Sporomusa sphaeroides DSM 2875: one gene and its partner. The protein of the gene in region 1 interacts with the protein of each later gene in a pairwise test. Links are inferred from orthologs where the notes say so. Each region holds a gene or a part of one and is shown on either strand. Other genes may lie near its edges.

Region 1 (4,884 bases):
CGTCCCGGCGCAATACTTCAACTACGGTTACCAGATCGACAGCTTCATTCTTATTGAATAATTCCATCATGGCATTAAAGATCAACCGGTGGGCCTCACGATAAAAATCCTCCGGCCGGATAACTTCCGATACCTTGGAAATAGCCTCGCGTTCAATCATCATAGCGCCCAGTACCGCTTGCTCAGCTTCAACGTTTTGGGGGGGAACGCGGTCAATCATGTAAACTCTCCTCGCTTAAAATGCCGCGCCTGCCGGGATTATCGCACAGAAAACCCGGGTAAGCGCGGCAATTTCATCTCTAAGCTAACTCAGCACTGGCTTCCTGACTTTCCGCAAACAGAATTGCCAACGCTTCCTCGACGGTGGCAACAGGACGAATATCCAGGCCCAGATGACTTTCCGGAATGTCTGACTTATTTTCCTCAGGAATAACCATTGTGGTAATACCGGCTTGTTTGGCACCATAAGCCTTTTCAAAAACACCGCCAACGGCTTTCACCCGGCCTTGGATAGAAATTTCACCGGTAATGGCTACATCCTGACGGATAGGTTTACCGTTTATGGCGGAAATAATGGCTGAAAGAATCGCCGTACCGGCTGACGGGCCGTCAATCCGGCCACCGCCGATAATGTTTATATGCAAATCAAAGCTGGCTAAATCCTGGCCGGTAATTTTCCTGACAACAGCCGCGGCGTTAAATACCGAGTCCTTGGCCATGCTGCCGGCAGTGTCATTAAAGCGAATACTGCCTTTACCCTTTTCTGACGGAAAAGCTACTGCTTCAATTTCCAGGACAGAACCAAGGTAGCCGCTTACCCCCAAGCCAAACACTTTCCCCACTTCCAGGGTAGCTGCTGCCTTACGGTTAACATACGGCGACAACCGGCTGACCTGAGCCACCCGGTACACATCCTCCCGGGTAATGGTAACCGGCTCTTGGGTCTCACCCACCCGCATAAGCGCCATGCTGTAGGCATCTGACAAGATGTTGACAGCTTTCCGGCCTTCGATGGTATAATCGCTAATCAGCTGCGGCACTTCCGGCTCAATGACAACCTCCAGCTTGACTGCCGCATTATAGACAATTTCCTCAATATGCTTGGGTGTCAACGGTTCAAAATATATCTCAGCACAACGCGACCGTACGGCAGGCATGACATCGCCGGCATCACGGGTGGTAGCGCCAATGAGGATAAAGTCGGCCGGCGCCCCTTCTTCAAACAGCTTTTTAATATACTTAGGTACATTATTATCAGAAGGATCATAGTACGCCGAATCAAAAAACACCCGTTTATCTTCCAGAACCTTCAACAGCTTATTTTGCAGCATCGGGTCCATCTCGCCAATTTCATCAATAAACAGAATGCCGCCATGGGCATCTGTAGCCAAACCCGGTTTCGGCTCCGGCACACCACTGTCGGCTAAATCCCGGCGTGCTCCCTGATAAATGGGGTCATGCACCGAGCCTAAGAGCGGATTGGTGACATCGCGGGGGTCCCAGCGCAAAGTAGTCCCATCGACTTCAATAAACGGAGCATCCGGGGTAAAAGGTGTCTTTTTAATTTGCTTGGCTGCTTCCAGTACCAGCCGGGCGGCTGTGGTTTTACCCACTCCAGGCGGTCCGTAAAGAATCAGATGCTGGGGATAGGGAGAGGCAAGTTTGGCCTTAAGCGCCTCCACCGCCCGCTCCTGCCCAATGATTTCGTCAAGCGTGGCCGGACGCAACAGCTCCATCGCCGAACGGGTTAATTTGCGGGTCTCCAGTTTTTCCAAAAGGGCATATTTCTTGAGAGTCTGCGGGTTCTCGGCATTGGCCGGGGCTTCTTCCTTGATAACCTGGGTACGGATTTCCTGGACATATTCCTGATGGCGTTCTTCCATCTTTTCGGCAATTTTCTTTTCAATACGGTCTTCTACTGTACGGCGGGCACACAGGTCTGCCAGCTCATCTTCGATTTCACTAAGCAGCTCCGGAATTTCACCCACAGACGGTAATTTATCAATTGTCGGATCTTCAAACACCAGCTTCTGCAGCGCCAGCACCCGTTCCGGCAGGCTGTTTGATCGCATAAGTTCCAGCGCTCCCAGTTTGCCTGCTTTGAGCACCACCTTTTCTGCGCCCAGAACACCGGTGTACAAACCGTACAAGGCGGCTACCTGGCGTTTGAGCTGATCTTCCTGGTTGCCATGACCGCTGCTGACAGCGCGGTCGACGTTGCCACTACGTACTAGTTTGTTAAAAAAATCTTTCATAATTATACCTTTCTAATAGTAAGGGTTAGAAACAAAAAGCAAAAACGCAATTGGCGCACAGCTTTCGCAATGACCGTTTGGGGTAAACCACGTATACATTGCGAGTGCGGGCAGCGCGAAACCGTCACTGCCTATCCATTCGCTCTGGATTTAATCGGCTTTAATGATTACCTGGATTTCGGTGCTTACCTCAGGATGAAGCTTTATGGGTACGGTAAATGTCCCCAGAGACTTGATGGCATCTTTAAGCTCAATTTTACGCTTATCCAGATCAAGTTTGTGCTCCTGGGCCACAGCCTCGGCAATGTCCTTGGCCGTTACCGAGCCAAACAGGCGGCCGCCCTCTCCCATTTTGACCGGGATGGTGACAACAATTTTGGCCATCTGTGCGGCCAGCAGCTTGGCTTCATCCAGAGCGCGCTCTTTTTTGCGCTCCTCGGCTGCCTTTTGCAGATTAGCATTATTCACATTATTGGCAGTGGCCGCAATGGCCAGTTTTTGCGGTAAAAGATAGTTGCGGGCATAACCCTCAGAAACTTCAATGATGTCGCCCTTCTTACCGAGTTTTTTCACTTCTTGCTGCAGAATTACTTTCATGTATTGCACTCTCCTTTATGTAACTATCTACTATATCAATAATTCTTGCTTTCACTTCATCAATGCTGGCATCTTTTACTTTAGCACCGGCTACCGATTGATGACCGCCGCCATCTAATTGCTCCATGATCACCTGGACGTTAATATCGCCATGCGATCTGGCGCTGATAGCAACACCCTCTTCAACCTCAAACAGAACAAAGCTCACCCGCACACCTTCAATATTCAGCAGCATATCTGCCGTCTGCGCCGCCGCCACCTGAGGATTTTTGACATCAGCCGGACAGACGGCGATAACTACACCCTCGTACGGCATCTCGGTATTATCAATGATTGCCGCCCGGTTTTTCATTGTCTGGAAATCGACGCGGAATAAGTGGCGCACCAGTGTAGGATCAGCACCTGCCCGGCGCAGATAAGAAGCCGCTTCGAAGGTACGCACCCCTGTCTGAACCGCAAAATTCTTGGTATCCACCACAATCCCCGCATAGAGTGCCGAAGCTTCCAGGCGGTTTAGTTCAATTTTTTCGTCAAAGTAACCTAATAGCTCTGTTACCAGTTCACTGGTGGACGAAGCCGAAGGTTCAAGATACACCAGCAGCGTATTGGGAATAATGGTCTCAGCCCGGCGATGATGGTCAATAATAACCGTCCGTTCGGCCCTGGCCAGTACATCCGGTGCCGCCACCAGCTCCGGCCGGTGGGTGTCAACAACAAACACCAGTGTTTTGGAATTGCCCAGGAAGGCCGCCTGCATCGGCGATATAAAGAGGTCCCGGAATTCTTCATAGTCCAGCAGCAGCTCTGACAGCTTATCCATAGCCATCCCCGGCTGACTGACAACAATATGGACTTGCTTGCCCATATGGCGCACCATTTTGGCTACCCCAAAGGCTGCTCCCAGGCTGTCAAAATCTTCACCGGCATGCCCCATAATCACAATACTGTCCGCCTGGTCGATGAGCTCTCTGATAGCTTGCGCCACAATCCGGGCTTTCACCCTGGTATTTTTCTCAACCGCCTTGGCTTTACCGCCAAAAAACTGAACTTTGCTGCTAATATTCACCGCTGCTTGATCACCGCCGCGGCTTAACGCCAGATCCAGCCCGGCCTGAGCCCGCTGTCCCAGTTCCGCAATTGAGATTTCGCCGGTGGCGGCACCAATGCTTAGCGTTACCGGGATTTTATTGCCTGCCTGAATGGCGCGAATGCGGTCCAAAATCTCAAATTTATCATCAGTCATCAGACGATCAAGGGCTAAACGATTTAAAACAGCAATATAGGTGTCTTCACTGTATTTTTTTATATGTCCGTCCAGCTCTGTCATCCACTCTGCCAGCATGCGGTTGACCTCACCCAGGATAGTCGTACGCTGGCTTTCATTCAAGCCGGTTAAGGCATCATCATAATTATCAATTTGAATATAGGCAAGTACGGTCTGAATCTGGCAGCAGGATGCCCGGTAAGACTCCAAACCGGTAACATCCGATATATAAAAAACCGTAAGCTCATGGTCAACAGCCCTGTGGACAATGTCGTAATGCTGCTGCCCGGCTTCAAATTTAAGCTGTCCGTCTTTGCCTGTCATTTTTTCTAACGGCAGGGCAGGCCAAATGGCTGCTAACGATTCCCCCGGTTCAACCGACTCGGTAACCCATTCGCTCAGCAGTTCATTGCGCCAGTAAATAATACCCTGCTGGTCAACAATTACTATTGCCAGCGGTAAATTGGTAAACGCCTGGACTGCCGCATTATCCACACTGCGCCCTACAGTTTCCAGATAATTATTCACTTCTTTTTGCCGCATAGTATAGCGTTCCCGCCCATATAAATAGAGAGCATAGAGCAAAATAGCGCCAAGAATGGCCGCATAATGGTTATAATAACTGATAATCACTAAAAAGGCTGCCATCACTGCTAAATAAATACGGGTGTCAAACCAAAACGATGGTCCTTGAGGCATATGCTTTCCTCCTGTTACTCCATATGCGGAGCACGCAGTTGACGATAGTCGAAAATGAGATCAAAGGCA
Region 2 (4,186 bases), 3.4 Mb from region 1 along the record:
AATTAATTGGCATACCAGCTTAAGGCGCGTTGACTTTAGCCAATATTCCTCAATAAATTTAGACCAGGTTGCTCTGGCTGATTGTGCTCTTTTGGCATAACCATAGCCAGGCAGATCGACCAGCATAAACTCCAGCCGTGATTGATCTGACAGCTTGCCTGTAAGGCGAAAGTAATTAATGGTCTGGGTTTTGCCGGGCGTCCCACTGGTACGGGCCAGGCCATTGTGACGGCACAAGGAGTTAATCAGCGACGATTTGCCGACATTAGAGCGCCCAATGAAAGCTATCTCCGTAAGCTCGCCTACAGGATATTGACTGGAATTAACAGCAGTGGCGGCATAACTGGCATGGGTAATATTAAAACTGGTCGTATCTGCCATTACTCTTTCACCATTGCTGTTTGCAGCACTTCATCCATGTGTTCAACAAGCACAAAGGCAAGATTCCGTTTGACGTTCGCCGGAATTTCATCAATATCACGCTTGTTTTCTTTGGGCAGCATGACTGTTTTTATTCCCGCCCGGTGAGCGGCAAGGACTTTTTCCTTAATGCCGCCGACAGGCAACACCCTGCCGCGAAGAGTTATTTCTCCCGTCATGGCAACATCGCTCCTGATAGGTTTACCGGTCAGTGCTGATGCGACCGCAGTTGCCATGGTAATGCCGGCAGACGGACCGTCTTTGGGAATGGCGCCTTCGGGCAGATGGATGTGAATATCCAGCTTTTCATGAAAATCTTCTTCAATGCCCAGTTCTTTTGCCCGTGAACGAATATAACTGAAGCCGGCTTGCGCAGATTCTTGCATAACATCGCCTAACTGGCCTGTCAAAGTCAGCTTGCCTTTGCCTTTCATGGTGGAAATCTCAACAGCCAGCACATCACCGCCAACTTCCGTCCAGGCAAGGCCGGTGGCTACTCCCACCTGGCTGTCTTTCTCGGCCTGAGCATGACGGTATTTGGTGGCTCCCAGGAAAGTATGCAGGTTCTGAGCCGTAATCTTAATAACAGGTCCCTGGTCTTGAACAATTTTGCGCGCCGCTTTGCGGCAGAGATTGGCAATATTGCGCTCAAGATTCCGTACACCCGCCTCGCGAGTATAGTCACGAATAATTTTGGCGATAGTTCCTTCTGAAAATGAAATTTGCTGCGGTGTGAGGCCATGGTCGGTTGTTTGCTTGGGAATAAGATACCGTTTGGCGATCTCTATTTTTTCTTCCTCAGTATAGCCGGCAATGCTGATAACTTCCATACGGTCTAACAAGGGTCTCGGAATATTATGCATGACATTAGCTGTAACTACCCAGAGTACCCGGGATAAATCATATGGCAGTTCAATATAATGGTCGCTGAAGGTATTATTTTGTTCCGGGTCAAGCACTTCCAACAAAGCAGATGACGGGTCGCCCCGGAAGTCGGCATTCATTTTATCAATTTCATCCAAGAGAAACACAGGATTTTTTGAGCCTACAGTCCGCATACCCTGAATAATACGTCCCGGAAGCGCGCCCACATAGGTCCGGCGATGACCTCTTATTTCCGCTTCATCCCGAACTCCGCCTAACGAAACGCGGACAAACTTCCGTTCCATAGCTCTGGCGATAGAACGGGCTAACGATGTCTTCCCGACACCCGGCGGACCAACAAGACATAAAATGGGGCCTTTCATTTTTTCTGTCAACTTACGGATTGACAGATATTCTAAAATACGTTCTTTGACTTTTTCCAAGCCATAATGATCTTCGTCAAGGATTTCCTCGGCAACACTAATATCCAGCCGGTCATCGGTTTCCGTAGTCCAGGGCAGCGTTAACAGCCAGTCAAGGTAGGTGCGGATAACACCGCTTTCCGCCACCATCGGGGGCATTTTTTCCAGACGGTCGATTTCTTTATTGATTTTTTCTTCTACTTCTTTGGGCAGGTTTTGTTCTTTGACCCGCTGCCTGTATTCCTCTACTTCGGCGGTGCGCTCATCTTTTTCGCCTAATTCTTTTTGAATGGCTTTGAGTTGTTCACGCAAATAATATTCTTTTTGGGTTTTCTCCATTTGCTTGCGAACCCGGACATGGATTTTCTTCTCCAGTTCAAGAATTTCCATTTCGCGGCCAAGGATCTCACATAACCGTTCCAACCGGTCTTTAATTTCTACTGCCTCCAGCAGGGTTTGCTTATCTTCAATTTTGAGTGCCAGATGACTGGCAATAAGGTCAGTCAGGCGGCCGGGTTCTTCTACAACAACGACTGATACCAGGGTTTCGGGTGGTATCTTCTTGCTCAGCTTAACCCATTGTTCAAATTGATTAATTGCTGTACGTGTAAGCGCTTCAACCTCCGGTGTTTTAGGTTCAACTTCGGTAAATTCGTTAATCTGAACCTGATAGTAAGGATCAAAGCTGATAAATTCTTCGATTTCACCACGGTACAAGCCTTCGACCAATACCCGGATGGTTCCCCCCGGCAATTTCAAAAGCTGCTTAATTTCGGCAACAGTACCCACTGAAAAAATATCTTCAGGCTGCGGCGCGTCGGTTTGAGCATCCTTTTGTGTAGCCAGCATAATCAGACGATCCTGCACCATTGCCTCTTCCAAAGCACTGATAGATTTTTCCCGGCCAACATCCAGATGAATAATCATGTATGGAAAAACTAATATACCTCTTAATGGCAAAAGTGGTATTATACGGCGTTTATCTGCCAATATAGCTTCCTCCCTTCGGTAACCTTGCGGTATTATCTTAGTGGTCATTTAGTAGTTTCAACACCGCTATGTAAAATATTCTAAAGCAACCACTAAAAATCCTTTTATTCCTCAATAAATATAGGCCGGGTTTAGCAACCCGGCTAGCACTGGCATAAATGGAGACTTGATTCAGATAGAGTTGTAACCCCATCTGAATCTTAGTCGGAATTATCCAGGGACTTAGCCGCTCTTACTCCCGCTTGCAAAAGCGGGAGTCTTAGAGCGGGTTAGTCATCGGATAAATTTATACTTTATCGACACCGGCAGCAGCCAATACCTCCGGCATAGTTACCGTTACATCCTGCCGCAGCACATCTCCGGTCTTGATTACGGCATGCTTCAATACTTCTTCGAAGGTTTCGACAGGAATGACTTCAATCTCCATATTCTTGTAGAGTCCCTGCCAATTTTCCGCAGGAATAATCACTCGCCGCGCACCAGCCTGCTTAGCGGCTGCTACCTTCGCACTCACTCCGCCGACCGGTTTTACTAACCCGCGAATAGAGATTTCACCTGTCATCGCAACAGTATTGTCGATAGGTATGTTATTAACAGCCGAATAAATAGCGGTAGCCACCGTCACTCCGGCTGACGGACCATCTACGGGAACACCACCAGGAAAATTTACATGGATGTCATATCTATGATATTCAATACCACACATTTTGGCCAATACAGTAAGTACATTATCCAGTGACCCTTTTGCCATGCTTTTGCGGCGCACGACCCTGCCGGGCGAACCCATTTCTTCTTCTTCAATAACGCCGGTAACGGTTAGCTTGCCGGTACCATAATTATTAGGCACAGCCGTTACTTCGAGCTCCATAAGCATACCGATATTGGAACCATATACAGCCAGACCGTTAACCACACCAACTTGGGGAGTAAGGGAAACCTTTTTCTCAGGCCGCGGGTTGTACTGACCAAAATTTATGACCCATTCCGCATCAGCCTGGGCAATGCTTCGCTCGCCTTTGCCAGTGCTTTGCACAATACCGGCCGCAATCTGAATGATATTTACGGCTTCCCGCCCGTTAGTGGCAAATTGCTTAATGACATCCAACGCACCCTGCTCAAGGGTATAGTTAATCTTTTTTGCCGCATTTAAAGCCACATTGGCAATTTCATCAGGCAATAACGGCCGGAAAAATATTTCTACACACCGGGAGCGGATAGCTGGCGGAATATCTTGCGGCATCCGGGTGGTAGCCCCAATAAGTCTAAAGTCTGCAGGCAGCCCATTTTGAAATATGTCATGTATATGTTGTGGTATGTTGCCGTCCTCACTATTATAATAGGAGCTGTCCAGGAAAACTTTACGGTCTTCCAATACCTTTAGTAATTTATTCATCTGGATATGATGAAGCTCGCCAATTTCATCAATAAACAATACGCCGCCATGAGCTTTGGTTACGGCTCCGGCTTTTGGCTGAGGAATGCCGGCCATC

Evidence for each region.
Region 2: the proteins of rplI (region 1) and lon interact in binary tests that used the Escherichia coli proteins (3 or more experiments, as listed by UniProt). The link is inferred for Sporomusa sphaeroides DSM 2875 from one-to-one orthologs.

The regions. Positions count from the first base shown.
Region 1 is NZ_CP146991.1:4,899,341-4,904,224, forward strand. What follows is about bases 1,130-4,128. They hold rplI (50S ribosomal protein L9), read right to left. Parts: upstream 2,853-4,128; coding sequence 2,406-2,852; downstream 1,130-2,405. Other genes in these bases: lonC (Lon family ATP-dependent protease), read right to left, coding at 1,130-2,255; SPSPH_RS22800 (DHH family phosphoesterase), read right to left, coding at 2,812-4,128. Outside these bases: dnaB (replicative DNA helicase), read right to left, coding at 1-220; more of lonC, read right to left, coding at 300-1,129; more of SPSPH_RS22800, read right to left, coding at 4,129-4,815; SPSPH_RS22805 (YybS family protein), read right to left, coding at 4,830-4,884.
Region 2 is NZ_CP146991.1:1,536,346-1,540,531, reverse strand. The notes cover bases 63-3,136. They hold lon (endopeptidase La), read right to left. Parts: upstream 2,745-3,136; coding sequence 381-2,744; downstream 63-380. Other genes in these bases: lonB (ATP-dependent protease LonB), read right to left, coding at 2,983-3,136; yihA (ribosome biogenesis GTP-binding protein YihA/YsxC), read right to left, coding at 63-381. Outside these bases: more of yihA, read right to left, coding at 1-62; more of lonB, read right to left, coding at 3,137-4,186.